Regions from separate parts of the Actinoallomurus sp. NPDC050550 genome, predicted to be linked through region 1. Evidence: riboswitches for the same ligand, from Rfam matches in the RefSeq annotation. Region 1 holds a riboswitch; each other region holds the start of a gene.
What was found. Region 1 has a riboswitch for cyclic di-AMP ahead of AB0I04_RS36580 (CHAP domain-containing protein). Riboswitches for the same ligand answer to the same signal wherever they lie in the genome.

Region 1 (7,403 bases):
CGAACGCGTCGACCTCGCGCTGGGAGGCCACCCGGAAGACCTCCGCGACCAGGTCGGCCTTTGCCGGGAAGTGGCGGTAGACGCTGCCGGTCGCGACCCCCGCTCGCCGGGCGACGGCCGCGATCGAGCAGCCGGCGTAGCCGCGCTCGGCGACGACCGCCAGCGCGGCGGCGCGGATGCGGTCCCGAGAGGCGCTGAGCCGGGCCTCGACACGGGGCGTACGGCGGTAAGGCACGCAAGAATTGAACCTCAGTTCATTCCTTCCCTGCAAGGGTGGCCGTCGGGAAAGACGGAGCCGTCGGTAGGGCAGGGCCGTCGGGAACGACGGAACGGCGCGGGATCACCTCAGGTGAGGGGATCCCACGCCGTCCGGGACCGGCAGGCGAGGGGGGGAGCGGGTGACGCCGTGCCGGTGTCGAGGGGGTGGGTTACGCCTTGCCGGTGGCCGTGGCGTAGCCGGTGCCCGAGTGGCGGTACACGCCGCCGTTGCCCAGTTCCAGCACCTGGAACTTGATCGTGATCGAGTTCGACGCGGTGCCGGTGAGCTGCTGCATCATCTTCTCCGACAGGTCGATGAGCGCCGGCGGGTTGTGCTGCGCGACGGCCCACTCGGCCGGGCCGAAGTCCTCCACGATGCCGATCTCGCTCTTACCGTTGTAGGTGACCTTCACCTTGGTGCCGAGCGGCCAGTACGGGCTGGCGAGCGTGTGGAACGACATCGGCTTGCCGGAGGCCGTCGACGGGTCCCAGAAGGACGTCGCGGTCGAGACGCCGCCGGGCAGGGCGGCCTTTTCCTTCTTGGCGTCCTTCTTGAGGCTCACGAACAGCCGGTCCTTGTTCTCCGTGGCGACGCGCTGCTCGGTCTGCGGCGCCTGCTTGGGCGCCTGCGCGGCGGACGGCGCGGGGGCGCTCTGCGCCGAGGATGCCGACTCCGAGGCGGTTCCGTAGGCGAGGGCGGTGGTCACGCCGGCGCCGGCCAGGGTGACGCCGGCGGCCGCGGTGGCAATGGCCTTCGTCGAGAACCTGATCATGGAATTCCTTTCGGGGGCATGGGGAACGGGGGCATGAGGGATGGGGGCATCCCGGGGCGATGACAGGGGGATTCGTGGGACCGCCCGGGAAGGGAAGACCGGCGCGTGCCGCGTTGCTCGGCGGCGACGCGGCACGCGCCGGCACGGGCGATTACTGGGCGTACTCCGGGTAGCCGTAACCCACGACAGCGGAGGTGTTCCGGGTCCGGACCTTCACGGCGTTGTCCGTGTTGCCCTCGACGGTCTGGATGGTGCCGTCGTGGTTGTCCTTGATGACCAGGCCGACGTGGTCGATGGCGTCGACACCGCTGCCGTTCCAGGAGAAGAAGACGACGGCCCCGGGCTTGGGAACGTTGCCCCAGCGGCCCTGCTGCTGGAACCACTTGGCGTGGGTCGGGGTGAACGCGTCGCCACCGATCCCCTTGACGCCGGCTTCGGCGCCGGCCCAGGAGACGAACATGTCGCACCAGTTGGCGTTGGCGTAGTCGCTGATGGACCCGCCGTCGCGCGCGACGCCTGCCTTGGCGTACGGCGAGGACATGAACCACTGGTTGAACTTGGTGCCGCCGGCTGCGTTCTCGGTCGTGCCGACCTGGGAGACGGCGAGCTTCAGGACGTCCGTGGCCGAGGGCAGCTTCTTCTGCACCTGCGCCTTCGGCTCGGCGAGGGCGCGCACCTTGACGTGCGGGGCGTCGCCCAGGGAACCGGCCGCGATCGCCTTACCCATACTGGGATTAGGTATCTGGGCGACATGGTGGGCCGCGAGGCGGGACGCACCGGGGATCTGTGCGGACAGCGCCGGTCCTGCGGAGGCCACGGTGAACGCGGCCGCGCCGGCGGCGGCGGTGCCGGCGATGACGCCGGCGACGGTCTTACGATCAAGGGTAAAGCGGGGTTTGGCGTGTCGAGGGGACACAGGGGGGTACTCCTTCGGCTTCCATGCCGCTTACCGGGTTAGCTGACGGGTTCGGGCGTGGAAGCTGCCCTACGGCACAGGGGATGTGCCGATTCACCCCGGGACTTCTGGTGGGTCCCCGGCTCCGCTAGGTGCGGATTCAGCGGGTCGCCCGCTCATGCGGGCGGCTCGAACAAAGAGATACGTCTGCCGTCATCGGCTAGGGGTAGCGGTGACGGCCGGTATTCAGATCAGGGCGGACTCGCGGACAAGGTTCTGCTCCTTACTTCCAGTACGCCTACCGGGTTAGCTGACGGGTTCGGACGTGGAAGTCGCCCTACGGCACAGGGGATGTGCCGATTCACCCCGGGACTTCTGATGGGTCCCCGGCTCCGTGATCTTCACGGACTCGACGTTGCCGCTCCCGCTGAAAATGGATCAACGGGTACTTCGCGGGAGTGGCGCGATTTTGGGATATGAACCGTCTCGGCTCTGTACGGAGGCCCTCGCACGCGTCTTCGCGCCGCGCCATCTGCGCTGGTGGGCCGGCCGTGCCGGCGGATGTTCGGGCGGCGCATGGGGAGCGTCGCCGGACTTAGAGGAACATATCAGACAAATACCGACGTGCCAAACATGGCCGTCGGATATTACTCACGTGATCGACACCACAAAGATCGTCATAAAGATCGATCTGGCGCGCCTTATGATCCACTTTTGGTTTCCGGTCTAAGCAATCATGAATGACCGCAAAGGTGCTGAATCGTCCAGGTGTCGCAACAGCCGGGCGGCGAAGAGTATTCCGCACCCCGTCACGATGGGTGACCACAGCCTCGGCAGGAGGCTCGCCGTACGCGCCGGAGCACCGAGAAGACGTCAGCCCGCCGCCACGACGCGCCGGAGCACAGGGAAGGCGTCAGCCGGCCGCCACGACGCGCCGGAGCACAGGGAAGGCGTCAGCCGGCCGCCGCGACGCGCCGGAGCACAGGGAAGGCGTCAGCCGGCCGCCGCGACGCGCTCGCCGCGCGTCAGGATCTCGCGATAGCGCTGCGACGTGATCTCCGCCACCTCCGGCGCGGCGCCCAGCACGGGCGAGACCGCCACCGCCCCGGCCTCCAGGGACTCCTCACGGACCTTGTCCGCGAAGTAGCCCGGGGCCAGGAAGTAGGACGCCATCGCGACTCGCGGCGCGCCCGCGTCGTACAGCATGCGTACGGCCTCGGCAGGGGTGGGACGGGCCGCGGAGGCGTACGCGGGGACGACGGAGTGCCAGCCGCGCCAGGCTCGCGCCATCCGGCCGATCGTCGCGTTCGCCGCCGGATCGCTGGAACCGGCGGCGGCGAGCACCAGAGCGGTGTCCGGGTCGGGGCGGACGCCGACCTCGGCGAGCCGCCGCTCCAGGGCCTTCGTCATCAGCGGATGCGGGCCCAGCGTCGTCCCGTAGTGCAAAGTCAGCCGGGGGTGGGCGCTTCGGACGTCGCGAAGCGCCCCCGGGATATCGGTCTTGCTGTGATACGCCGCGGTGAGCAGCAGAGGGAGCACGACGGCCTCGTCGGCCCCCTCGCCGACGAGACCACCGAGCGCCTGCCCCGGGGCCGGGGGAGCGTGGTCGAGATACGAGGTCACGACCCGCACCCCCGATGAACGACGAACAAGATCGAGAAGTTCCTCGATCGTCGCCGCCGCACGCGGATCCCGGCTCCCGTGGGCGACCGCGACCAGGGGGATCGCCGGAGTGCTCAGAGGTTGATGCCGCATTCGGTCTTTCCGGTGCCGGCCCAGCGTCCGCTGCGTGGGTCCTCGCCCGGCGCGACCTGCTTGGTGCAGGGCTCGCAACCGATCGACGGGTACCCGTCGTACTGCAGCGGGTTCACCAGGATGCCGTGCTCCTCGATGTAGTCGTGGAGCTGGGCCTGGGTCCAGCGGGCGAGGGGGTTGACCTTGACCTTCCCGCGCGCGGCGTTCCACTCGACCACGCGCGAGCCGCGCCGGTGTGAGGTCTCCTCGCGCCGGATGCCCGTGATCCACGCGAGGTACGGCTCGAGCGCGCGGTTCAGCGGCTCGACCTTGCGCAGGTGGCAGCACAGATCCGGGTTCCGGCCGTACAGCCGGGGCCCGAGGTCGCGCTCCTGCTCGGCGACGGTCCGGGAGGGGGTGACGTTGACCACGTTGACCGGGTAGACGGCCTCGACGGCGTCCCGCGTGCCGATCGTCTCGGCGAAGTGGTAGCCGGTGTCGACGAACAGCACGTCGATGCCGGGGCGGACCTTCGAGGCGATGTCGACCAGCACCGCGTCCTTCATGGACGACGTGACGCAGATCCGGTCACCGAAGGTCGCGATCGCCCAGCGGATGATCTCTTCGGCGGAGGCCTCCTCCAGCGCGTCGGCGGCCGATTCGACGATGTCGGTCAGGTCGAGCGCCGCAGGAGCGCGCTCGTACAGGAGCGTCATTCCGAACCCTCCCGTCTGGGAGCACCCGTGGTGCTGAGCGCACCGAGGCCGACGAACCGCAGCCGGAACGCCCGGGTGCAGGCCCGGCAGTGCCAGCCGCCGTCGCTCTCGTACGGCTCCAGGTCCTCGTCTCCGCAGTAGGGGCAGTAGAAGGGGACGGCTCGCTCGGTCACTTCAGGTCACCTTCCTCCGCACGCTGCACCCACGCGGCGAAGGACTCGCCGTCGTGCCTACCCTCCTGGAACCTGCGCAGCACCCTCTCCACGTAGTCGGGCAACTCCTCCGCGGTGGTCTTCAGTCCACGGATCTTCTTGCCGAACTCCCCGCCGATCGAGCCGCCCAGGTGCACCTGGTAGCCCTCGACCTGGGCGCCGTTCGCGTCGGTGACCAGCTGGCCCTTCAGGCCGATGTCGGCGGTCTGGATGCGCGCGCAGGAGTTCGGGCAGCCGTTGATGTTGATCGTCAGCGGCTCGTCGAAGTCCGGCAGGCGCTGCTCCAGCTCCTCGATCAGGTCCATGCCGCGCTGCTTGGTCTCGACGATGGCGAGCTTGCAGAACTCGATGCCGGTGCAGGCCATCGTCTGACGGCGGAACGTCGACGGGTGGACCCGCAGGTCGTGCGCCTCCAGCTCGGCGGCCAGCGCCTCGGTCCGGTCCTCCGGGACGTCCAGGATGACCATCTTCTGCTCGGTGGTCGTGCGCACCCGGCCGGAGCCGTACTCCTCGGCCAGGTCCGCGATGACGTGCAGCAGGTCGCCGTCGACGCGGCCGACCTTCGGCGCGAAGCCGACGTAGTAGCGGCCGTCGCGCTGCCGGTGGATGCCGACGTGGTCGCGGCGGTCGTCCCGGGGCCCTCCGGGCGCCGGTCCGTCCGCCAGCGCGTACCCGAGGTACTCCTTCTCCAGGACCTCACGGAACCGCTCCGGGCCCCAGTCGTTCATCAGGAACTTCAGCCGCGCGCGGTGCCGGAGCCGGCGGTAGCCGTAGTCGCGGAAGATGCCGGCGATGCCCGCCCAGACCTCGTGGGCCTGCTCCGGCCGGATGAACGCTCCCAGCCGCTTGGCGAACATCGGGTTGGTGGACAGGCCGCCGCCCGCCCAGACGTCGTAGCCGACCTCGCCCTTGTCGTTCACCACGCCGACGAACGCGATGTCGTTGATCTCGTGGACCGTGCACTGCGCCGTGCAGCCGGACAGGGCCGACTTGAACTTCCGCGGCAGGTTGGAGAAGTCGGGGCTGCCGATGTACCGGTCGTTGATCTCGCGGATCTGCGGCGTCGCGTCGATGACCTCGTCGGCGTCGATCCCGGCGAGCGGGCAGCCGAGGATGACCCGGGGCGTGTCGCCGCAGGCCTCGGTGGTGTCCAGCCCGACCGACTCCAGGGCCTCCCAGATGGCCGGGACGCTCTCGATCTCGATCCAGTGCAGCTGGATGTTCTGCCGGTCGGTGATGTCCGCCGTGCCGCGGGCGTACTTCGAGGAGACGTCGGCGATCGTGCGCAGCTGGTCGAGGTTCAGCTGGCCGCCGTCGATCCGGACGCGCAGCATGAAGTAGCGGTCGTCGAGCTCTTCGGGCTCGAGGACCGCCGTCTTGCCGCCGTCGATGCCGGGCCGGCGCTGCGTGTACAGGCCGAACCAGCGGAACCGGCCCCGCAGATCCGCGGGGTCGATCGAGTCGAAGCCGGCCTTGGCGTAGATGTCGATGATGCGACGACGGACGTTCAGTCCGTCGTCGTTCTTCTTGTTCTCTTCGTTCTTGTTGAGCGGTTCGCGATAGCCCAGGGCCCATTGGCCCTCGCCTCGTTTCCGCTGCAGACGGGGTGGCATCGTGCGCGTCCTCCGTGGTGGTGGGGGACACGTAGCACGCCGGCAGGTCGCACTGCTGGCTCAACGCTGAGCTAAAGGGGTGACACCGGCATACCGCGCGCCCATGAGGCAGTGGCGGTGATCAGGCGTCAACGACAGATGGCGCTGCCCACACGGAGGTAGTCAACGTGCCGGCGCATCACCAGCAACGGATTCGCAGCAGCCATACACCGATGATGACATGTGGTTCGATGACTGTCCAACTCTGTCCGGAATGCGGACGAACGTCACATTGGCGCGCCACGGCCCGCTCTGGGCGTGCCGATCCGCCGCGGCGCGGACCCGTCGCGGCCGGTCTCAGCCCTGTCGCAGCCAGTTGACGTCCGGTTCGGTGCCGTCGCCGGACGCGGACCGCTCCTCGGCAGGGGCGGGTTCGGGCGGCAGGTGCTGGCACTCGCACCACGAGCCGCCCCGGCACTCGTCGTGCCGCCGCTCGCGACACGCTTGGCAGATCACCCCTTCATTGTGCCCGCCGTCACCCGCGTACGGCGATGACCGAACCCGATTCTGTACGCTGTGGCCCGTGGCCGTTGCGATGGACGAACTGCTCACCGATCTGCGCGAGGAGACGGGCGACCTCGAGCGACTCCTGAAGCCCGAGGCGTGGGACCTGCCCACCCCCGCCGAGGGATGGACCGTACGCGACCAGGTCATCCACCTGGCGTGGTTCGACGAGGCGGCCGTACGCGCCGTGACCGACCCCGACGCGTTCCGCGAGGAGGTCCGCACGCTGGTCGCGGAGGGCTTCGACACGGACCGGATCATCACCGAGCGGCGCTCCATGCCCGGCGAAGAGGTCCTGGACTGGTTCCGGACGGCCCGCGGCCGGATGGTCGAGGCCCTGGCCGGCCTGGAGCCGAAGGCGCGGATCCCCTGGTACGGACCTGACATGGGGGCGGCCTCGTTCGCCACCGCCCGCCTGATGGAGACCTGGGCGCACGGACAGGACGTGGCCGACGCCGTCGGCGCCGGCCGCGCGCCCACCGACCGGCTCCGCCATATCGTCCAGATCGGCGTGCGAACGCTGCCGTGGAGCTTCGCCGTCCACGGCAGGCCGGTCCCGGAGGCACCGGTGCGCGTGGAACTCACCCTCCCGAGCGGCGCCCGCTGGGCCGCGGGCCCGGAGGACGCCGCCGACCTCGTCCAGGGGCCGGCGTTGGACT
Region 2 (7,403 bases), on a different contig from region 1:
GTTCGACCCGACCGCCCGGGTGCTGTCCGGGCTCGCCGACGTGCCCTACCTGCACGAGGTGTCGCTACGGGTCCAGGGCACGGCCGAGCAGGTCCGATCCCGGATCCCGGTCGGTATCGCCACCGTGCAGGAGCTCCCGGCCGACCCGGCGCGGGATCCCGCTCATGACCCGCCGGGACCTTCCGAGGATTGGGTACGGGTCCGGCTGCGGGCCGAGCGGCTGGACTGGGTCGCCGCCGTACTCGCCTGGCTGGACCGCCCGTTCGTGATCGAGTCTCCGGACGCCCTGCGCGACCACGTCCACGCCCTGGCCCGCCGACTCGCGACCTGCGCCGACGCGGTCACGGGCGACTCGAGCTGAGCTGAGCGGCGATGGTCCGCGCACACTCCAGGGACTCGGTACGGGTGGTGTCCACCTCCAGGTCATAGAGCACGCCCCGGTGGGCCGCCTCCGCCTGCGACGCGGCCATTCCCTGGGCCCGATCCCCGCGGGCGATCTCGCGGCCCGCGGCGACCGCGCTCTCGCACCTGACGCCGACCCACAGCACGTCCAGTCCGTCGAGGGCCTTCTGCCACCGCTGCTGGGACTCCGCGCCACCGAGGAAGACGTCATCGACGATGACCCGGGCACCGGCGCGGGCCATCGCGGCGATCCCCTCCATCCACGCTGCTTCCAGCTCCCGGAACTCCCGCCCGACGCTCACTCCGCCATCCGCGGCGAACTCGATCCCGGCCTCCGATGTCCGCATGGACGCGGGCATCGCCTCGACCAGCGTGTCGACGCTGACGGCGAGCCACGGATCCGGCAGTACCGCCTGCAGGCACCTGGCGATCCCGGACTTGCCCGAGCTGGATCCACCGTTCAGCACGATCACCTGAGTCGTCACCGCGCCACAGTAGAGGCACTGCCTGCGACCTGTTTCGGCAGGGCCGCCCAACCGCTACGACAGGCGAGCGGCCGCAGCGATGGTCTCGCGGCGACACAATGAGAACATGAGCCAGTCCGATCCGGGTGCACGATGCTTCTGCGGGCTGCCCGCACCGTACGACGACTGTTGTGGACGTTTTCACCGCGGAGACATGAAGGCCCCGACAGCGGAGCGGCTCATGCGCTCGCGGTTCAGCGCCTTCTGCGTGGATGACGAGGGCTACCTCCTGCGTACGTGGCATCCGTCGACGCGGCCACCGCACATCGACTTCGACGAGTCCCTGCGCTGGCAACGCCTCGAAGTCCTCCGAACCGCCGGCGGAAGCTACCTCGACGCCGAGGGAACCGTCCTCTTCCGCGCCCACTACGTCCAGCGGAACCGCCCCGGGCTGATGGAAGAACACAGCCGCTTCGTCCTCGAGGACGGCGCCTGGTCGTACCTCGGCCCTCTCCCCTCCCTGCCACGGACCGCGCCCGCCCGCGGACGATAGGACGTCCGTGCCGGAGTACGGGGCGGCCTTCGTTCCCGGCCTCGCATCGTGCAGGCGGCCGACCCGCGAGTGTGTGGTCGTCAGGCGCTGTAGGTGCGCTTGGCGCGACGGCTCATCTCGGTGTTCTGGAACGCGACGCACTCCCATCGCCCGTCGCGGCGACGCAGGGTGTACGTCTGGAACTTGTCGTAGTCGATCTTGTTGCCTTTGCCGATGCCGCCGACCGTGGTCACCACGGCGGTGTCGGTGTCCACAGTGCGCACGTCGATGGGTCTGACGATCATCCGCGTGCCCTTCCGCCACTTCGTGAACACCTCGTGGTGGGTCTGGCCGACGGCGGCCCTGCCGAACATGGCGTCGCCGAGGAAGATCACGTACGAGGCGTCTTCGGCGAACTGCCGAGCGTAGGCATCGGCGTCACCGGCGTCCCATGCCTGCCGGATGCGCTCCAAGAATTCCTCAACGGTGTCGCTGCCGGTCGTCTCCGTGATCATCTCCGCTTCGATCAGGGCCCTGTCCGGGCAGTCGGGGGTGACACGCCGGGGCGATCGAGACGCTTGAATCCGCGCTGTCGCCGACGGGCCTGCATCCTCGCCACTTCGCCATTCTCAAAGGGTTGAGAGACGGGGAAGCCCAGTCGCAGCAGCAACTCGCTCAGAAGGTAATCACCCGCTGTAGGGACATGCGCACCGACACGGCGCCATGACGTGCACTCAGTAACGGACGGCGCACACTGCGTACCATAAATCACGTTTCGGTGGTTTTATCCACATTGATGCCCTACGCTCCGTAGGACTCGACTGTCCCATGCTTCACACAAGAGCACGACCGTCAGCCGAATCCCTGCAGTGCGGGGAACCGGGGACCCAGGTAACTGGGGTGAATCCGCAGCGCCCAGCGCTCGGTAGGGCATCTCCCGCCCGAACCCGACAGCTAACCCGGTAGGCGTGAGGAGAGGAGTTCGTACGTGACATTTTCATATTCTCGGCTCACAAGTTCTGGCTGGCTGAGGGGCATTACGGCCTTGACGGCGAGCGCCGCCCTTCTTCTTCCCGCAAGCAGCGCGTACGCGGCTACCAAGCCGTCACCGACCGCAGCAAAGAATAAGCTGGACAAGCTAAACAGCCAGGTAGACAAGATCGCCAATCAGTACGACAAGGCCAAGACACAGCTGGATGCGGCGAAGAAGCGGCTTTCAGTGATCAACAATCAGATCGCCACCGAAAAGCCCAACTATCAGAACCTGCGCGTCCGGGTGGCGCAGATGGTCGTCGCCGCCTACAAGAACGGCAGTCTTAGCAATACCGCCGTCATCGCTTCCAGGGACCCCGAAGCGAGCCTGCAAAATATGTCGGCCTTCACCGAACTTTCCAACAGCCGAAGCCAAGAGATGACCGCATTGCTGGCATCGACCCAGCGCCTCCAGCGTGATCAGGAAGAAGCCAAGGCAGCGCTGCAGACGGTCACCACGACCACGTCTACGCTTAAGAAGCAGAAAGCCGCCGCCGAAAAAGCGATCGCCAAGCAGAAAGCACTGGTCGCCAAGTCCACCAGCTCCAGCTCAAGCACCAACAGCTCAAGCGGCAACAGCAGTAGTAAGAGCAGCGGTAGCAGCCCCTCCAGCTCCGCATCCGGCTCGGCCGGCACGGCGGTGAATTATGCCATGGCTCAGCTGGGTAAACCCTATGTCTTCGGCGGTACGGGCCCGTCGGGCTATGACTGCTCCGGGCTGACGATGATGGCCTGGCGCGCGGCCGGCGTCAGCCTTCCCCGCGTCGTCCCCGACCAATACAGCGCCATCCGCCACGTCGCCAAGTCCGATCTGCAGCCCGGTGACCTGGTCTTCTTCGACGGCCTTGGCCACGAAGGCATTTACGTCGGTGGCGGCAGATTCATTCATGCCCCGCACACGGGCACCGTCGTACAGTACGCCAGCATGTCCAACAGCTACTGGACCGCGAACTACGTCGGCGCCGGCCGCCCGTAATCAAAGGGCCCGTCGCCCAGCGTGATCGCTGGACCGCGGGGAAAGCGTCGTACATCCTGGACCGGATCGACGCCTTCCCCGACCGGCTGCGACAACCTCGTCGCCGCCCTGCTGCCGCACAACCGTCCGCGTACATTTCGTGCGCATTGGGATCGGCACGCGGTCGCTAGAGGAATGCGGAGAGCAGGAGGGCCATCCCCAGGCCCAGGATGCTGACCAGCGTCTGGGTGGTGGTGTGGATTTTCGTGGCCTTGCCCATGTCCATCCCGAAGGACTCCTTGACCAGCCAGAATCCCTCGTGGTTGACGTAGTTGAGGCCGATCGAGCCCGCGCCGATGGCGATGACGACCAGCGAGGTGTGCCAACTGTCGGACGCGGTCACCAGTGGCGCGACGATGCCGGTCGAGGAGACGATCCCTACCGTCGCCGATCCGGTGGAGGCGGAGAGCAGCAGTGCGAGCAGCCACCCCAGCAGCACGACGCTGATGTGCGCTCCGCCGGCGGCCGAGGCGATGGCGTGGCTGATGCCCGTGTCCTCCAGAACTTGGTTGAAGGCGCCGCCCCCGCCGATGATCAGCAGGATGCCGACCACGGCCTTGAGGCTCTCCGTGACGGACTGCCGCACCGCTTCCCCTGACCTGCCTTGGGCCAGTCCCAATGCGAACAGCGCGACGGTCTCCCGACCGTGATGCAAGCGATCACCGCTGCCGCTCCGCACGCCGAGGTCTACTTGCTGCGCAGTCCCCGTATGGTCCGGCGCTTTGTCGCGCAACTCCGGCGGACGGCCGCCTAGCCCCGATCAGGCTCGCCGTGCTCCGGGTCGGCCTATCGTGCCGGGCGGAACGGCTGCAGGAAGCGGATCCCGTCCTCGATGCTGCCGTCCATCAGTTCCAGCAGTTGGGGCACCAGGTCCTGCATGCGGGGTGCCTGCAGGTGGCCTTCGAGGGCCTCGCGGCTCTCCCAGCGCTCGAAGATGACGAACGCGCCCGGTTGTCCCTCGACCTGGTGAGCCTCGTAGTCGATGTTGCCCGCGTCGTAGCGCGATGCGGTGACGGCGGCTGTCATGAACGCCTTCATCGCGGCTTCCTTCCCGGATTTGGCCCGAGCTTCCCACAGCACGGTGACGTAGTGGTTCGACGTGGTGGTCATGCTTTGCTCCTCCTGGCTCCGAACAGCATCGTTGTGCGCCGTTCACGACTCCACACTGAGCCCCGAGGAGCGTCGGCGGGAGCTACGGGACTTCGTGGTACAGCGCGTACCACCCAGCGGGGCGGGGTGTGCGGGAAAATGGTGTTCATGGATCAACTCGGTGCCGTGCTGCGGGCGTGGCGGGACCGGCTGGACCCCGCGACGGTGGGCTTCGCACACGGCTCACCCCGTCGGGTCCCCGGTCTGCGACGCGCGGAGCTGGCGACGCTGGCCGGCATCTCGGTCGAGTACGTGGTCCGGCTGGAGCAGGGACGGGTGGCGACACCCTCGGCGCAGGTCTGCTCGGCCCTGGCTCGCGCCCTGCACCTGTCCAACGACGAGCACGCTCACCTTCTGCGCATGGCCGGTCACGCAGCGGATCCGATCCGGGTTCCACGAATGATCCCAGGGAGCCTGTACCGGATCGTGGACCAGCTCGCCGGCAACCCGCTGGCGATCTACGACGCCACCTGGCAGTTGCTGCACTGGAATCCGCTGTTCGCGGCCACGTTCGGCGATCCCACGGTGCGCGGTGTGGGAGACCGCAACGTCCTGGTCTGGCAGTTCCTGGGTGAGCTGCCCCGGGTCCGGCAGACGGCGGCCGAGCGGGCGGCGTTCGAGGAGTCCCTCGTCGCCGACCTGCGCGCGACGACGAGCCGGTACCCCGACGATCCCGACCTCGCGGCGTTGGTATCGAGGCTGAACCTCAGCCCACGGTTCTGCGAGTTGTGGAGCCGCCGAGCGGTGGGCGGTCACCAGAGTGCGCACAAACTCGTCCAGCACCCGGATGTCGGACACATCGCCATGAACTCCGACATCCTCAACACCCAGGACACGAACCTCCGCCTCGTGGTGTACACGCCGCAGCCAGGCACCGACGCCCGCAGCAAACTCGAATTCCTTGCGGCGATTGGGGTCCAGAGGATGTCTCCTCAGGGATGAAGGCCCGCGTTCTGCCTCGTCCGGTGGACCAGGCTGCTGGGTGGTACGCGCGGTACCAGGAAGTGCCGTAGCTCCCGCCAACCCTCCCGGGGACCCAGCATGGAGTGCGTGAACAGCGCACGGCCGTGCTGTTCGGACCAGGAGGAGCCAGCATGACCACCACATTCATCACCGGGGCCAACAAGTCCCTCGGTTTTGAAACCGCTCGTCGCCTCGTCGAGGCGGGGCACACCGTCCTCCTCGGTGCCCGCCACCGTGAGCGCGGTCGGGCCGCGGCCGAGTCGCTCGGCGCCCGGTTCGTTCAGATCGACGTGACCGACGATGCCTCGGTCCAGGCCGCGGCCGCGGATGTCGCCGCGCATGAGGGAACGATCGACGTCCTGGTCAACAACGCCGGCGTCCTCGGCAAGGTCGGCCCCGTCGAGGAGTACACCGCGACCGACGTGAGCGCCGTGCTCGACGTGAACGTCGTCGGGATCGTGCGCGTCACGCACGCCTTCCTCCCGCTGCTGCGCAAATCGCCGAACCCCGTCATCGTCAACGTGTCCAGCGGGATGGGCTCCTTCAGCGTGACCCAGGACCCGGCGCGGATCGAGTCGCAGTATGCCCTGCCCCTCTACTGCGCCTCGAAGGCCGCGGTCACGATGCTCACGACGCAGTACGCCAAGGAACTGAAGGACGTGAAGGTCAACGCCGCAGACCCCGGGCAGACCGCGACCGACTTCACCGGCGGCCTCGGACACAGCGTCGCCGACGGCGCAGCGTCCATCGTGACCCTCGCGACAATCGGCCCGGACGGGCCGACGGGACAGTTCATCGACCGATCCGGGAACCTCCCGTGGTGAACCTGCCCAGAGCTCAGGGTCGGTCGACCCGCCGCCCTGCGCTTACCTCATGCTCGTAATCTCTATGCTCAGTGATCACGAAGGACGCCGACGCCTCAAGTGATCCATTTGCCGGTCGGTCTTAAGCGTGATGTGCATCGCTGGGCACCGCACAGCCGGGCAGATGCTCCAGCAAGACCCGCCTGGGCTCCGCCGCGAGGACCGTCGGAACCAGACCCGGATCCACGCGCGCGTACGCGGCGATGACGGCCGCCTCATCGGCGGCGAAGTGCGGCGTGGCCTTCAACCAAACCGGGCCCTGCCGGGTGGGCAGGCGCAACACGGCGGCCAGGTTCCATGTCCTGCGCTGCTCCGCCGGCCCGCTCATCGGACGATCCATGGAGGCCACTGACCGCCGTATACTACGCGGCCGTGGCAGAGATCGTGTTGCTCGGCGAGGTGACCTGTCCGTCGGGCGAGTTGGTGCTGATGGACGGCGGCTACCTCGGGCTATGGTCCGGCGACCGCATACCGGACGACATGCGGCAGCCTCACGTCGTGCCGGCCGTCGACTTCGAGGTGGTCGGGCGCGATGCGGACGCCGCGGCGCGGTCGTTCGACCGGCAGTCCGGCCGCACCCTCTACGACATCCCACAGCATGCCGTCGCAGAGTTCACCTCGCTCTTCGATGACCACTGCCGTGAGCGCGGCCACCAGGCGTCGCTGCGCTCCTTTCCACGGCAGGTCCCGCACCGTGACCGCGTCCGGCGAGCGATCGCCGGAAACGACCCGGACTTTCTGATCAGCGGCGTGCCGGTCATCGCCATCGGAGGCCTGCCGACCGACCGTCCGCTGCCCGTCACCGCGACACCGCACAGCGACTGGGGTTGGACGCACATCCGCATCGTGGTCAGTGACGAACCAGTCGTCGGTACCTGCTCGCTGGGCAAGATCGGCGTCGACTGCGCCCGGTTCGTGTTCGGAGACGCGGACGCGTTGAACGCATGGATACACGACGACACGATCGACGGCCTCGCGGACGT
Region 3 (7,403 bases), on a different contig from region 1:
GGACAACGTCTACAACAAGGCCAAGTCCCAGTGGGAGGCGGCCGACAAGCGACTCAAGGCGCTGAACGCCTCGGTCAAGCAGCAGCGGCAGTCCTGGGCGGACCTGCGGGTCCGCGTCGCGCAGATGGCCGCGTCGCAGTACAAGAACGGCGGGAACGACGCGGACATCCCCACCCTGGTGTCGGCCAAGGACCCACAGTCCGTCCTCGACCAGATGTCGGCGTTCGCGCAGGTGTCGAAGAACCGCTCCACCGAGCTCACCCAGTTCCTGAACGCCGCGCAACTGCTGCAGCGGCAGGAGTCGCAGGCCAAGCAGGCCGAGACCGATCTGGCGCAGAAGAAGAACGCCGCACTCGCCGGCAAGAAGAACATCGAGAAGACGATCGAGCAGCAGAAGGCCCTGATCAAGAAGCTGGGCCCCGCTGCCGACACCGGTGGCGGCGGTGACGACAGCGGTCCGATGCCGAGCAACTGCGGCGGCGGCTACACGGGATCGGCGACCGGCAAGGCGCGCACCGTGCTGGTGTGGGCCTACAGCAAGTGCGGCACCCCGTACCTCTACGGCGGCAATGGCCCGCGCTACGACTGCTCCGGCTTCACGATGGCGGCCTACGCTGCGGCCGGTGTGAGCATCCCGCGCGTCGTCCCCGACCAGTACAACGCGACCAGCCGGGTCTCGCGGGCCAACCTGTCGCCCGGCGACCTGGTCTTCTTCGACAACCTCGGGCACGTCGGCATCTACGTCGGCGGCGGCAAGTTCATCCACTCGCCGCACACCGGGTCGTGGGTGAAGATCGACAGCCTGAGCAACGTCTGGTACAGCTCGCACTACGTCGGCGCGGGCGCGCTCTAAGGACACGATCACCATGGCCAAGGAGCGTACGATCATGTCCAGAACCGCGCGATGGTCCGTCACGACCGCCGGGTTCATCGCCGCCGCCGGGCTGTCCCTGCCCGCCGTTCCGGCGCACGCCGACCCCGCCTCCTCACTGGGCGGGGCGAAGAAGCAGCTGGCGAAGCTCAACGACCAGGTCGACCAGCTCGGCAACCAGTACAACAAGACCAAGGCGGACTACAAGGCCGCTCAGGGCCGGGTCAACGCCCTGGCCAAGTCGGTGCAGGCCGAGCGCAAGACGTTCCAGGCGCTGCGGCTGCGGGTCGCCCAGCTGGCCGTCGACGCCTACAAGACCGGGGACAACGGCTCGATCCCCCAGCTGCTCGGCTCGAAGGACCCGGACGCCGTGCTCTCGCAGATGTCGGCGTTCACGCAGATCGCGCACAACCGTTCGGCGGAGTTCCAGCAGTACCTCGCCTCCGCCCAGCGGCTGGAGCGGGAGCAGGCGCTGCGCGTGCAGGCGGCCCAGCAGCTCAAGACGAAGAAGACCCAGCTCGAGCAGCAGAAGTCGCAGGCCGACGCGGCCGTCAAGAAGCAGCTGAAACTGATCGCCAAGCTCGGCGGCAACATCGACCCCGGCAGCTCCAAGGAGAACTGCTCGATCCTCGCCTCGGGCAAGGCGGAGATCGTGCTGAAGTTCGCCTGTGCCCAGCTCGGCAAGCCGTACGTCTTCGGTGGGTCGGGCCCGAACGTCTGGGACTGCTCCGGGCTGACGATGGTGGCCTTCGCCAAGGTCGGCATCAAGCTCAACCACTGGGTGCCGGACCAGTACGACGCCAGCCAGCGGGTGTCCAAGGCGGACCTGCAGCCCGGCGACCTGGTCTTCTTCCACGACCTCGGGCACATGGGGATCTACATCGGCAAGGGCAAGTTCCTCCACGCCCCGCACACCGGCGACGTCGTGAAGATCTCCAACCTGAGCGACGCCTGGTACACCTCCACCTGGGTGGGCGGCGGCCGGCTGGTCTGAGGACCGCCGGACAACTGAACAGCGGACGCGGCAGGCCGGGCAGAGACCCGGTTCACCGGGGGCACGGAGCGCATCCGGCCCGCCTGTCACGTCATCGCGATCTTCCGCACCGGGGGACGGTGCGGAGTGTTACCTGCGGCGCACGCCATGCGCCGCTCGACCGGACGGGGTCTCCGCCAGAGGCGGCGCTAGGGACAGCGCCCTGATGGCGGGCCGGTTCCGGATTGTCAGAAATGCAGAGAAACGGTCATCACCGACGTGGTCCGACGGGGGCCGCGGGTGACCGTGAACGCCTAATCCGCGGGCACGCGGAACCGGGGACCCAACCGCGCACGAGCGCGGCTTCACGGGGGTGAATCGGGGCGCCTGTTCTCCCACAGGCATGCCGTAGGGCGGCTTCCACGTCCGAACCCGACAGCTAACCCGGTAGGCGTAGTGGAAGGAGAGACCCCTGTCTCGCAACCCCTCGACCGCTTCGTCCCTGCGCCTGCGCCTCGCCGGAGGCATGGTGGCCGCGGGTGCGGTCCTCGCACCCATCGCCCTGACGGTCCCCGCGGCGCACGCCGCGACCCCCCAGTCGACCACCGTCACGGCGCAGAAGAAGCACAAGTCCTGGAGCCAGCGTCACAAGGTCGGTCTGAAGGCGGTCTCCGTCGCGCGTAAGCAGATCGGCAAGTGGTACCGCTACGGGGGCTCCGGCCCCAGGACGTTCGACTGCTCCGGTCTGGTGCAGTACTCCTACCGCAAGGCGGGCGTCCGCCTGCCGCGCACCGCGGGCCAGCAGCACCGGCACATCAAGCTGCACATCCGCTGGCAGAACCTCGCCGTCGGTGACCTGGTGTACTTCAACTACAACAACCACACCGGGATCATCTCCAAGGTGAAGGGCCACAAGATCTGGATGATCCACGCGTCGCACACCGGCACGCAGATCAAGCAGGTCCGGATCGACAACAACAGCTACTACCGGAGCGAGTTCTACGGCGCGGCTCGCCCGTACTGAGCCGGCTGAACCGGCTCGATTCGCCGGGGTCGTCCAGGTGGGCGGCCCCGGCTTCTCAGTTTCGCCCGCTACTATCGCGCGCATGTCGTCGGCGGGCTCCGGGCAGTCACGGGTCGCCGCGCTGACCGGGGTGGCGATCGCGTTGAACCTGGTCACCGCGGTCGGCTACGTCGCGCTGCACCACGGCGCCGGCCGTACGGCCGCGTCGTTGCGCAGCGCCACGGCGGCGCCCACGCCCAGCACGGCCACGGTGACGGCCATCCTGCAGCGCCGTTCCCGCGCGGTCCTCGCCCATGACCGCGCGGCCTTCCTCGCCACCGTCGACCCGTCGGTCCAGGCGTTCCGCGCCGGGCAGGAGACGTTGTTCGACAACCTGACGAAGATCCCCCTGGCGACCTGGCGCGAGTCGCTCGCGGACACCCGCGCCGCGGCCGCTGCCGACGACGGCTGGACGGCCCGGCTGACGCTCACCTACCGGCTGGGCGGTTTCGACGCGGCCGACGTCGCCTACACCCAGTACCTCACCTTCGGCCGGAGTAAGGACGCGGGCTGGGTCGTGTCCGGCGACGGGTCCACGCACGGCCTGCGCGACGACCCGCAGATCTGGGACGGCGGCGCCCTCACCGTCATCCACGGCCGGCGAAGCCTCGTCATCGGCGAGGACGACACCGGAGTCGCGGACGGCACCGGTGCCACCGACGGCCCGGAGACGCGGACCGCCGAGCTGCGCGACATCGCCCGCCGGCTCGACACCGGCGTCGGCCTGGTCTCCGACGTCGTCGGCGACCGCTGGTCACGCCAGGTCGTCGCCTTCGCGCCGGCGACGGAGCAGGAGGCCGAAGAGCTCGTCGGCGACGTCCGGAACCTCGGCGACATCGCCGCGCTCGCCACCGTCAGCGGCACGGCGGGCGACTCGGAGCACGGCGCCGATCGCGTCATCATCACCCCCACGGCGTTCGACCGCCTGAACGGACTGGGACGGCACGTCGTGCTCACCCACGAGCTCGTGCACGTGGCGATGGGCGGCGCCCGCGACAGCCGCACTCCCATGTGGCTGATCGAAGGACTCGCCGACTACGTCGGTTACAAGAAGGCCGGCGTCTCGACGCGTGCGGCGGGACGCGAGCTCGCCGCGCAACTGGCCGCCGGTGACGTGCCGGCCGCGCCACCGGACCGGAACGCGTTCAGCGGCTCGGGCGAGCGCCTGTCCGCCGCGTACGAGGAGGCATGGCTGGCGTGCCGGATGATCGCGGAACGCTATGGAGAGGGTCGGCTGGTGCGGCTGTACCGGACCGCAGAGGCGGAGCCCGGCGACGCGGGCGACCCGCGGATCGAGGACCGCGCCCTGCGGGCGGTACTCGGCATACGTTCGAGCGAGTTCGCCGCGCAGTGGCGCGCCTACCTACGCAAGGAGCTCACGTGACCGAACCGGGCCATATGAAGCCCACAGTGGAGCCTGCGGCGTGGTGGCGGGGCGGTTGCCTGCGCGAGGAGCTCACGTGATGGAGCGGGACGGTATGAAGCCCACAGCGGAGCTTGCGGCGTGGTGGCGGGGCGGCTCTCTGCGCGAGGAGCTCGCGTGACGGAGCCGGGCGGTGCGTCGCCGTCCGCTCTCGTGTCCGATCGCGAACCCGGCCGCGCAGCGCCGTCGGAGGGCTCCCGGCGGACCGCCGCCGTCGCCGCGGCGGTGCTCGGCGCGCTGCTCGTCGTCGTGGCCGCGGTGGTGACGCCCTGGCATCCGCTGCCCGGCGGCCGGATCGCCGCCGACCCGGCGCTCGACTTCACCCGGGACCAGATGGCGCGCAGCGAGGCCTTCAGCGCCGCGCTGGATCCCCCCGCGTACGCCTCGCTCGTCGTCGGCCTGGTCGTCGTCCTCGGCCTGGGGCTGACGCCCTGGGGCGGCCGGCTGCTCGGCCTGGTCACCGGGTCACGCCGGTCCGCCACGGCGGGTGCGAACGTCCCGCTGTGGCGGCGGACCGTGCGGGTGGTCGCCGTCGCGGTCGTGCTCTCCACGCTGACCCAGCTCATCACGCTGCCCTTCGCCGCGTGGTCGGAGTCCGTGCTGCGGCGCTATCACCTGTCGACCCAGAACTGGGGGTCGTGGCTCACCGACCAGCTCACGGGCTTCGGGGTGAGCCTCGTCATCTGGATCGTGGCGCTCGTGGGGCTCCACCTGCTGATCCACCGCTTCCCCCGCCACTGGTGGGCGGCGGCGGCCGCGGGCGGGTTCCTGCTCGTCACGGCGGTCTCGTACGCCTACCCGGTCGTCGTCGAGCCGCTGTTCAACTCCTTCACCTCGATGCCCGCCGGACCGCTGCGGACGGATCTGCTCCGGATGGCCCGCGCGGACGGCGTGCCGGTCCGCGACGTGCTGGTCGCCGACGCGTCCAAGCGCACCACCACGCTGAACGCCTACGTCTCCGGATTCGGGTCGACCCGGCGGATCGTGGTCTACGACACCCTCCTCGTGTCGGAGTCGCCGAAGGAGGTCGAAGCCGTCGTCGCGCACGAGCTCGGCCACGCCAAGCGGAACGACGTGCTGACGGGGACCCTCGTCGGCGGCATCGGGGTCGCGGTCGGCGCGTGCGTCCTCTACCTGGCGATGACCTCGCCGCGGCTGCTGCGCCGCGCGGGCGTGCGCTCGGCGGCCGACCCGCGCTCCACCGCGCTGCTGCTGGCCGCGGTGACCGTCCTGACCCAGATCGCCGGGCCCGCGGAGAATCTCATCAGCCGCCGCATCGAGGCACGGGCCGACGTGCACTCTCTCGACCTGACGCGCGACCCGGCGACGTTCACGGCGATGCAGCGGTCCCTCGGCGTGACCGACCTCGACGACCTGTCGCCGAACCCGTTCGCCTACGCGCTGTGGAACACCCATCCTTCGGGGCCGGAGCGCATCGCGATGGGACGGGCCTGGGCGCGCCTGCACCACGTCCCCGTGCCGCCGCCCGCACGCCCCTGAACTTCGAGCCCAGGGGCGTACGGGCGGTGAGTGCGCCGGTTATTCGGTGACGGGGCTGGTGGTGGCGACGGCCGGGCGGGCGCCGAGCGGCCCGCCGACGGGCAGGGCGAGCCGGCCGCCCATTCCGTTCGCGACGCCGGCCGCCGAGGTGTACCAGGCGACCAGGGCGGTGAGGACGCCGATCCAGCCGCCGAGCTTCACCGTGCCGCTGCTGTGGGAGAGGTTGCCGATGAACAGGATGATCTCGGTCAGCTCCAGGGTGAGGAACACCCCGAACACCGCCGTGCTCACCTGGGTGCTCCACAGGAGCATGTACGTGTTGAAGATCGCGAACGCCAGCAGGATCCAGCCGAGGTCGTTCTGGACCAGGTCCTCCGGGTTCGCCTTCGTGGCCGCGGCCGTCGCGGCGGCCGTCGGCACGACCCAGTGGACGTACAGGGCCAGGCCGATCCAGAACCCGCCGTACGTCGAGAAGGCGGTGGCTCCGAAGACGTTCCGGTTGCGGAACTCCCACATGCCGGCGAGCAGCTGGCAGAGCCCGCCGTAGGCGAACGCGTATCCGAGCCAGGCGTCCGTGCCGTCGGTCCACCCGGCGTTCTTGGCGGAGAGAAGGAACGTGGTGAGGGCGAACGCCGCGAGCCCGAGCGGGGCGGGGTCGGCGATCCCGGATGGCGGGGTGGTCGGGGGTCGGGGGGTCTCGGTCATGGGTGGCTCCTCCTCGTCGTGAAGCTCCCACCGCCGTGCCTCGTCAGGTCCGTAACATCGCGGGCCCGGCGGGGATGGGCGGCCACAAATGACGCGCCTTAACACTAACTCCGTGTTTCGCATTGGTCACGGGGGCGCGTCAGGTCAATCCGATCACTCGTGCGATGCTGGCAATGATGAGGAAGACGCTCGTCGTGACCAACGACTTCCCGCCCCGGCCGGGCGGCATCCAGGCGTTCGTGCACAACCTGGCGGTCCGCCGGCCGCCGGGCTCGCTCGTCGTGTACGCGCCCGCGTGGGAGGGCGCGGCGGAGTTCGACGCGGCGCAGCCGTTCCCGGTGGTCCGGCATCCGACGACGCTGATGCTCCCCGTGCCCGCGGTGCTGCGGCGCGCCCGCGAGATCGTCCGGGCGGAGGGCTGCGACTCGGTCGTCTTCGGCGCGGCGGCACCCCTCGGACTGCTCACCGCGCCGCTGCGGCGGTCGGGCGTCGACCGGTTCGTCGGCATCACGCACGGCCACGAGGCGGGCTGGGCTGCCCTGCCCGGGTCGCGGCGGCTGCTGCGCCGGATCGGCGACGAGGTGGACGTCCTGACCTACCTGGGGGACTACACCCTCAGCCGGATGGCCCGCGCGCTGTCGCCCTCGGCGGTCACGCGGATGCGGCGGCTGGCCCCGGGCGTCGACGAGACGGTGTTCCGCCCCGGCGCGGGCGGCGAGGAGATCCGGGCGCGGCACGGCCTGGCGGACCGGCCCGTCGTCGTGTGCGTCTCCCGCCTGGTCCCGCGCAAGGGCCAGGACGCGCTGATCCACGCCTGGCCGCACGTGCTGCGCGCGGTGCCGGACGCCACCCTGCTGATCGTCGGCGG
Region 4 (7,403 bases), on a different contig from region 1:
CGCTTCCCGCCCGAGGAGCTCTGGGAACCAGAACGCCTGCCATCCCTGCTCCTCGAGCTCCTGGATCGACTCGCGCATCTGCGCGGCCGGCTGGTGCTCGAAGTCGAAGGTGTAGACCCCGAACTGCCCGAGATCAAGGCCGTCGACACTGCCCATTGAACTCTCCCTCATCGCATCACCGATCAGAACACATCGAAGTATCGCAGAATTACGATATGAGCGCCAAATCGCGCTCCACCGTTCACCGAGTGCGCGATGTGAGGCCTGGCGCGGGGCGACGCCGGCCATACGGCGTCGTGGGTCTAGAGGGTCCGCCCGAGGTCGGCGACGAGCCGTGCGATGCGCTCCTCGTCGCGCTTGTAGTGGGTCCACTTGCCCACGCGCGTCGACCGCACCAGGCCGGCCCGCTCCAGTTCGGCCAGGTACGCCGACACCGTCGACTGGGCCAGCCCTGCCTTGGCCTGGATGTGGCTGACGCACACCCCCACCTCGACAGGGTCGGCGATCGCCTCCTCCCGCGAGAAGTGGCGATCGGGTTCGCGCAGCCACGCCAGCAGCTGGAGTCGCATCGGGTTCGACAGCGCCCGCAACGCGCGGATCAGGTCGGGATCCGGGGAGACCGCAGCATCCGCCATAGACGCGGAGTATAGGGCTCTATCGACGTTTCGCGGGAAGTCGATATGGCGACCGGCCGACCCGGTGCGCCGGGATCCGGCCGGTCGGCCGACCCGGCGCACCGGGATCGGGGCGATCACGAGATCATGTCTGCCGGATGTGAACGGCCGCCTCATGAGGCGGTGAGGCGAGGGAGGCGCAGTGACGTTCGGGCTGGGGGACCGCGCGGTCGTGGTGACCGGCGGCAGCAAGGGGTTCGGCCGGATCGTGGCACGCCGGCTCGCGGCGGAGGGGTGTTCGGTGGCGCTGTGCGCCCGCAACGCCGAGAAGCTGGCGGCGACGGCGAGTGAGATCGAGACCGAGTACGGGGTCCGGGTTTTCGCGCGCTCGTGCGACGTCACCGTGCCGGATGAACTCGGGGCCTTCATCGACGCGGCCGCGGAGGCGCTGGACGGTCTCGACGGGCTCGTGACCAACGCGGGGGACGCTTTCGGCGGCGGGCTGATGGACTCGACGCCCGAGGAGTGGACGAGGACCTTCGAGCTGAACGTCGGACACTCGGCGCACGCGATCCGGGCCTGCGTGCCGCACATGCGGGCGCGTGGGCGGGGCGACGTGGTCATCGTGTCGTCGATCTCCGGATGGAAGCCGAGCCGCAACACCCAGTACGGGGCGGCCAAGGCGGCGGAGATCTACATGGCGAGCACGCTGGCCCGGGAGCTGGCCACGGACCGGATCCGGGTGAACACGGTCAGTCCGGGTTCGATGCTGATCCCCGGTGGCGGGTGGGACGAGTTCCGGCAGCGTGAACCCGAGCGCTACGAACGCTTCCTGGGCGAGTTCCCCGGCGGGGCGCTGCCGAGCGGCGAGGACGTGGCGGAGGTGGTGGCGTTCCTGCTCTCGGACCACGCCAGGGCCGTCAACGGCGCGAACATCCCGGTGGACGCCGCCCAGAACGCCCCGGCGGCGAGCGGCTACTGACCTCCCTGTCCGCGACGGCGGCCCGCCCCCGCCCGGGTCTCGGTCCTTTAAGGCCCAGTTGTTGACTCCTGTCGTGACCGCGAAGCACGCTGGCTTTCATGGCGATTGTGCCGTCGCGCGTGGAGGCGGCCGTCGACGGGAAGGTGATGCGGGGCCGCGAACACGTGTGGTGCGCCGTCACGAGCCTTCTCGGCACCGGCCGGTCCGGCGTTCTCCTCGTCGATGGGGAGGCGGGGACGGGGAAGAGTCTCCTGCTCGCGGTCACGGCGCGGGCGGCGGCGGAGCGCGGGTACTCCACGCTGGTCGGGGAGGGGCGGGAGTTCGGGCCGCCGACGTGCTTCGAGCCGTTGCTCTCCGCGCTCGGCGGCTGCGACGGTGAAGGGCCGGTCCGGTGGGCGCACGAGCGGCCGTGGATCGTCGAGAGGCTCGGGTCCGCGTTGGCGGAACGCGCCGGCGCCGGTCCGGTCATGGTGGGCCTCGACGACCTGCAATGGGCGGATCCGGCGGCGCTGAGGGCGATTCAGACCCTCTCGCGGCGGCTCGCCGCCGTTCGCGTGGTGTGGCTGCTGACCCGCCGAACGACGGACCACGCGACGGACGCCGGTCGCCTGTTCGATCGGCTCGAGCGGGACGGCGCCGTCCGGTTCACGATCGGCCCGCTCGACGCCGCCGCCGTGCGGCAGGTCGCGACGGACGTGCTGGGAGGCGTTCCCGACGCGGACGTTCTGCGCCTCGCCGGCGAGGCGGGCGGCGATCCCGCGTTGCTCACCGAACTGCTGTCCGGGCTGCTGGCCGAGGGGGCCGTCCGGATCGTCGACGGGCACGCCCGGCTCGTGGCCGTACGGCTCCCCGGCCGGGTCGAGGACGACGTCAGGCGACGTCTCGACACCATCGGCCCGGCGACACGTCAGCTGCTGAGCGTCGGCGCGATCATCGGACGGTCGTTCGCTCCGGAGGACGTGGCCGAGCTGCTGGGGACCACGCCGGCCGCCCTCCTGCCGTGGATCGACGAGGCGTTCTCCCGGGGGCTCCTCGTCGCCGGACCGGACGAACTCTGCTTCCGGAACGACCTGGTGTGGCGGGTCACCGCCCTCACCGTGCCCGCGCCGGTGCGGCGGGCGCTGCACCGGCAGATCGGGGACCTCCTGCTCGGACGGGGCAGGACGGCCGCGCTCCCCGCCGCCTCCCACCTCATCCGGGGCATCCGGGCGGGCGACGCCCGGGCGCTCACCGCACTCGACCGGGCGGTCGCCGAGGTGATCCCCGCCTCCCCGCGAGCGGCGGCGGCCCTCGCCACGCATGCCCTCCGGCTGACCGACCCCCGGGAGCCCGCCTGGCCCGCCCGGGCGCTGACGGCGATTCACGTCCTCACCGCGGTGGGCCGGCTCGAAGAGGCCGCGGAACTCGTGGATTCGCTGTTCACCCGGCCGTTGCCGCACGCCTCGTACCTCCGGCTGCACTGTCTGCGCGCCGAGCTCCTGTATCTCCGAGGGCGGGCGGCCGAGGCCGCGGCCGAGGCGACCGCCGTCCTCGGCCGGCAGGGCGTCCCCCGCGAACTCCGGGACGACGCCGAACTGGTCCTGCTCGACGCGCTGGCAGGGGCGGGCGACGACGCGGGCGCGCGCGCCCACGCGGATCGGATCGTGTCCGCCGCGGCCGGGCACGGCGACGTGCTGATCACCGGGGCGCTGATCCGGCTGGCCCTGTCCGACTGGGGTGCGGGGCGGCTGACCGACGGACTGGGGCTCGCCCGTGAGGCCGTACGCCGGGCGAGGTCCGCGGAGGCGCGCCGCCTTCACCCCCGGATGATCCTGGCGATGCTGCTGACCGACGTCCGCCGGCTGGACGAGGCCCGCGCGGTGATGGGGACCGCGGGGGAGGACGCCGAAACGACCGGGAACCTGGCCTGGGCGGCGGCGCCCGGCGTCATTCGCGCCCGCCTCGACCTGGCCGCGGGCCGGTTCCACGAGGCCGTCGCCGAGGCCGAGGCCGCCCTGGCGAGCACGCGCGACCTGGGGCCGCATCTGCTGACGTCGTCCGCGCTGGCGGTGCTGGTCGCGGCGACGCTGCGGGCCGGCGATCTGAGCGCGGCGTGGCGGTACGCCGAGGCGGAGCGGCCCGCGCTGTCCCAGTACGGATCGCCGCGCGCGGAGGCCGGGTTCCATCTCGTGCGGGCGCAGGTCGCCGCCGCCCGTGCCGGGCCCGCGTCGGCGGAGGAGGCCGTCGTACGGCTCTGTGACGAGGCCACGGCGAACTCCTGGACCTTGGTCGGCGAGCCGACCGCGGCGCCATGGCTCGTACGGACGGCGCTCGCCCTCGGCGACCGGGCCCACGCCGAGAGGGTGGTCTCGGCGATGGACCGGCTGGCCGCCGACCACCCGGTCTTCGACAGTGTCGGTGTCACCGCGACGCACGCGCGCGGCCTGTTCGACCGTGATCGGGCCGCCCTGCGACGCGCCGCCGAAGAATACGCCGACCCGTGGGCCCGCGCCTCGGCGGCGGAGGATCTGGGAAGCCTGCTCGCGGCGGACGGCCCCGGGACACGCGGGGAGGCCATCGCCGGCCTGGACGCCGCGCTGGCGGCCTATTCGGCACTCGGCGCGATCCGCGACGCCGCTCGGGTCCGCCGCCGGCTCAGGCGGTTGGGCATCCGGCGCCGGCACTGGAGCCGGGCCGACCGGCCGGTCTCCGGCTGGGCCAGCCTCACCGACACCGAACGCCGTGTCGCCGAGCTCGTCGCCCAGGGCCTGACCAACCGCGAGGTCGCCGACCAGCTGTTCATGAGCGCGCACACGGTCGCCTTCCACCTGCGTCACATCTTCCGGAAGCTGGACGTGACCTCCCGGGTCCAGCTGACCCGGCTCGCGGTGGAGGTCGGCGACTGATCCCCGGCGCCCCTCGGATGGTACGTGGCCTCTGACGTCACATCTGCATCATCGTGACAATTGGCATTTCTGGCCCCACAATGCCATATAGAAAGCACCATGCTCATCTGTGGGGCTGCATTACGTTGATCTCGGTAGTTAAGTGACCCAGATCACATAAATGCCTAGTGTCGTCTGCGTGTTTTGTCCTGCTATGTTCCTATAACTCTTGCGGCGCTCGTATGCGTCGCCCGCATATCCGCTGGTGATGGCCGGTACGTCGACCCGGGCGAGGACGCGTTTTAAAACGCGTGTCCGGGGCGAGTTCGGCCGAGCCGGTTCATATCCAAAATCGCACGATCCCCCAAACGCCGCCATCGCAATGGCGGCCATTCCCCAACCCTCTTTTGACGCCGCCCGTCCTGCGGGCGACCCGCTGAATCCGCGCCCCCGCGGAACCGGGGACCCACCAGAAGTCCCGGGGTGAATCGGCACGCCCCCTCGTGCCGTAGGGCAGCTTCCACGCCCGAACCCGTCAGCTAACCCGGTAAGCGGCATGGAAGCCAAGGAGTTCCCCCGTGCCCTGTGTCCCCCGACCCGAGAAAACGCCATCCGCATTCCGCTTCATTCCCGCCTTCGCCGGCGTCGCAACGGCCGGTGCCGCCGCGATCATTCTGACCTCGGCCGGACCGGCCGAGGCATCCTCCGCCGCTTCTCTTCCTGACCATGCCGCGGTCCCGTTCCCCCCGGCAGGCCGGCCCGTGCAGTGGCCCATCCCCGGCAGGGGACTGGACGCCAGGCCCAAGGACGAGCCCAAGGTGGTGCAGAAGGTGCCCACCGCCGCCGACGCGCTGAAGCTGGCCCTCTCCCAGGTCGGCACCACGGAGACCGCCGCCGGGGGCACCAAGTACAACCAGTGGTTCATGTCCTCGCCGTTCGCCAAGAGAGGCGTCCAGCGAGACGGCGGGGCGATCAGCGACTATGCCGACGCGAGCTGGTGCGACATGTTCATCACCTGGGTCGGCTCTCAGGCGGGCGTCAAGGGAATCGGCGGTGACGCCTTCACCCCGGAGCACGCCCGCTGGTTCGAGCAGCAGGGCCGCTGGGGAAGCGTTCCCAAACCAGGCGCGGTGGTGTTCTTCTCCTGGAGCGGCGGAGGCATCGACGGCATCGACCACGTCGGCCTGGTCATCAAGGACAACCACAACGGCACCATCCAGACCGTCGAGGGCAACACCGACAACGCCGTGCGGATCCGTACCCGCAGCACCGGCCAGGTCGTCGGCTACGGCTATCCCCAGTACGGCTGACACTGACTTTCCTCCCCCCCCGCGTCGACGTCGGGCCCTCTGAGGGCCCGGCGTCGACGCACGCTGCCATCGTCCCGGCGGCTCGGTGATGTCGTCCGGTCTCGATGAGGCCTCCGGTCCGCACGCGCTCGCTCGCCGGGCGTGAGCCGTCCGGAGGCGCCGGTGGCCGCGGCACGCGCGGCTGAAAGTTTCAGCCGCGTTCCCGGTCCTGTCCCAGGTCGGCGTGCGTGCGTGCGCCCGGAGGACGGGGCGCTCTTGCGATGCGATCGGGGGCGGGTGATCGTTGCCAGCGCCCGCAAACGCCGGAGCAGGACCGCGTGCCGCTTCGCCGCCTTTCGCCAGGGAGAACGCCCATGCCGATCCACCGGAGCCCGTGGTGCAGAGCCGTGCTGGCCGCGGTCGCGGTACTGCTCGCCGTATTGGGGCTCGCCACGGTCCAGACCGCCGCCCATGCCGCCGTGTCGTGTTCGGCCACGTACGCCAAGAGCTGGGACAACGGCAGCGCGTTCGGTGCCGACATCACGGTGACCAACACCGGTGACCCGCTCACCGGGTGGACGCTGAGCTTCGACTTTCCCGGCAACCAGGTGATCACCCAGATGTGGGGCGGCGTGCCGTCTCCGGCGGTGCCCACGCCGGCGGGTGCGGCCATCACCGTCACCCCGGCCTCGTACAACGCCGCCCAGGGCACCGGGGCGACCTGGACCGTCGGCTTCAACGGCACCTACACCGGCGCCGACAACGCTCCGAGCGTGTCGTGCGCCGGCCCCGGTTCCGGAGGAACGCAGCAGGCCCTGGTGGTCTCCCCGACGAGCGTGAGCGTGCCCGAGGGCGGGACCGCCGGCTACACGGTCCGCCTGAACGCCCAGCCATCCGGCGACGTGACGGTCACCAGCACCGCGGGCACCGGTGACGGCGACATCACGGTGGTGAGCGGCGCGACCCTGACCTTCACCACGTCCAACTGGAACACCCCGCAGACCGTGAAACTCGGTGCCGCCGAGGACCCCGACAGCACCAACGGCACCCGGCCGATCACCGTGGCGTCCAGCGGCCTGACGTCGGTCACGGTCAACGCCACCGAGGCCGACAACGACGGCGGCGGCACCGGGGGACCGGCACCCGCGCTGCACGTCTCCGGGAACCACCTCCTCACCTCGACCGGCGCCACGTACCGTCTGCTGGGCGTCAACCGGTCCAGCGGCGAGTTCGCGTGCGTGCAGGGCAAGGGCATGTGGGACAGCGGTCCGGTGGACCAGGCATCGGTCGACGCGATGAAGGCCTGGAACATCCACGCCGTCCGGATCCCGCTGAACGAGGAGTGCTGGAACGGCACCGACGGCACGCCCAACGGCGCCACGTACCAGCAGAACGTCAAGGACTACGTGAACCTGCTGGTCGCCAACGGCATCACGCCGACCGTCGAGATGCACTGGAATCACGGCCAGTACAGCGGTCAGGGCGCGGGCTGCTCGGACACCGCCGCGACCTGCCAGAAGCCGATGCCCGACGCGCAGTACGCGCCGACGTTCTGGACCGGCGTCGCGAACGCCTTCAAGGCGAACAACGCGGTCGTCTTCGACCTGTTCAACGAGCCCTACCCGGACGCCGCCGCGAACTGGGACGCGACCGC

Region 2: it holds a riboswitch for cyclic di-AMP, as region 1 does, so the genes downstream of both, AB0I04_RS17150 (NlpC/P60 family protein) here and AB0I04_RS36580 (CHAP domain-containing protein) in region 1, are expected to answer to the same signal.
Region 3: it holds a riboswitch for cyclic di-AMP, as region 1 does, so the genes downstream of both, AB0I04_RS02490 (C40 family peptidase) here and AB0I04_RS36580 (CHAP domain-containing protein) in region 1, are expected to answer to the same signal.
Region 4: it holds a riboswitch for cyclic di-AMP, as region 1 does, so the genes downstream of both, AB0I04_RS43720 (CHAP domain-containing protein) here and AB0I04_RS36580 (CHAP domain-containing protein) in region 1, are expected to answer to the same signal.

Annotation. Positions count from the first base shown of each region.
Region 1 covers NZ_JBFAJC010000035.1:101,718-109,120, reverse strand. The annotation lists gene AB0I04_RS36590 (TetR/AcrR family transcriptional regulator) at 1-235, opposite strand, end outside; gene AB0I04_RS36585 (hypothetical protein) at 429-1,031, opposite strand; gene AB0I04_RS36580 (CHAP domain-containing protein) at 1,183-1,947, opposite strand; cyclic di-AMP (ydaO/yuaA leader) riboswitch at 1,961-2,102, opposite strand; cyclic di-AMP (ydaO/yuaA leader) riboswitch at 2,208-2,351, opposite strand; gene AB0I04_RS36575 (sirohydrochlorin chelatase) at 2,920-3,681, opposite strand; gene AB0I04_RS36570 (phosphoadenylyl-sulfate reductase) at 3,663-4,376, opposite strand; gene AB0I04_RS36565 (Insertion element protein) at 4,373-4,549, opposite strand; gene AB0I04_RS36560 (nitrite/sulfite reductase) at 4,546-6,201, opposite strand; gene AB0I04_RS36555 (hypothetical protein) at 6,538-6,696, opposite strand; gene AB0I04_RS36550 (TIGR03084 family metal-binding protein) at 6,764-7,403, shown strand, end outside.
Region 2 covers NZ_JBFAJC010000010.1:241,520-248,922, forward strand. The annotation lists gene AB0I04_RS17130 (YafY family protein) at 1-361, shown strand, start outside; gene cpt (chloramphenicol phosphotransferase CPT) at 342-887, opposite strand; gene AB0I04_RS17140 (YchJ family metal-binding protein) at 1,081-1,419, shown strand; gene AB0I04_RS17145 (SgcJ/EcaC family oxidoreductase) at 1,500-1,913, opposite strand; cyclic di-AMP (ydaO/yuaA leader) riboswitch at 2,243-2,381, shown strand; gene AB0I04_RS17150 (NlpC/P60 family protein) at 2,444-3,406, shown strand; gene AB0I04_RS17155 (hypothetical protein) at 3,573-4,100, opposite strand; gene AB0I04_RS17160 (putative quinol monooxygenase) at 4,232-4,555, opposite strand; gene AB0I04_RS17165 (helix-turn-helix transcriptional regulator) at 4,703-5,536, shown strand; gene AB0I04_RS17170 (SDR family NAD(P)-dependent oxidoreductase) at 5,689-6,381, shown strand; gene AB0I04_RS17175 (hypothetical protein) at 6,503-6,748, opposite strand; gene AB0I04_RS17180 (hypothetical protein) at 6,793-7,403, shown strand, end outside.
Region 3 covers NZ_JBFAJC010000002.1:43,693-51,095, forward strand. The annotation lists gene AB0I04_RS02480 (NlpC/P60 family protein) at 1-853, shown strand, start outside; gene AB0I04_RS02485 (NlpC/P60 family protein) at 888-1,865, shown strand; cyclic di-AMP (ydaO/yuaA leader) riboswitch at 2,146-2,313, shown strand; gene AB0I04_RS02490 (C40 family peptidase) at 2,371-2,868, shown strand; gene AB0I04_RS02495 (hypothetical protein) at 2,951-4,291, shown strand; gene AB0I04_RS02500 (M48 family metallopeptidase) at 4,448-5,830, shown strand; gene AB0I04_RS02505 (acetate uptake transporter) at 5,870-6,535, opposite strand; gene AB0I04_RS02510 (glycosyltransferase family 4 protein) at 6,712-7,403, shown strand, end outside.
Region 4 covers NZ_JBFAJC010000053.1:14,415-21,817, reverse strand. The annotation lists gene AB0I04_RS43740 (TIGR03620 family F420-dependent LLM class oxidoreductase) at 1-156, opposite strand, end outside; gene AB0I04_RS43735 (metalloregulator ArsR/SmtB family transcription factor) at 303-635, opposite strand; gene AB0I04_RS43730 (SDR family oxidoreductase) at 817-1,596, shown strand; gene AB0I04_RS43725 (LuxR C-terminal-related transcriptional regulator) at 1,695-4,481, shown strand; cyclic di-AMP (ydaO/yuaA leader) riboswitch at 4,885-5,029, shown strand; gene AB0I04_RS43720 (CHAP domain-containing protein) at 5,222-5,770, shown strand; gene AB0I04_RS43715 (cellulase family glycosylhydrolase) at 6,124-7,403, shown strand, end outside.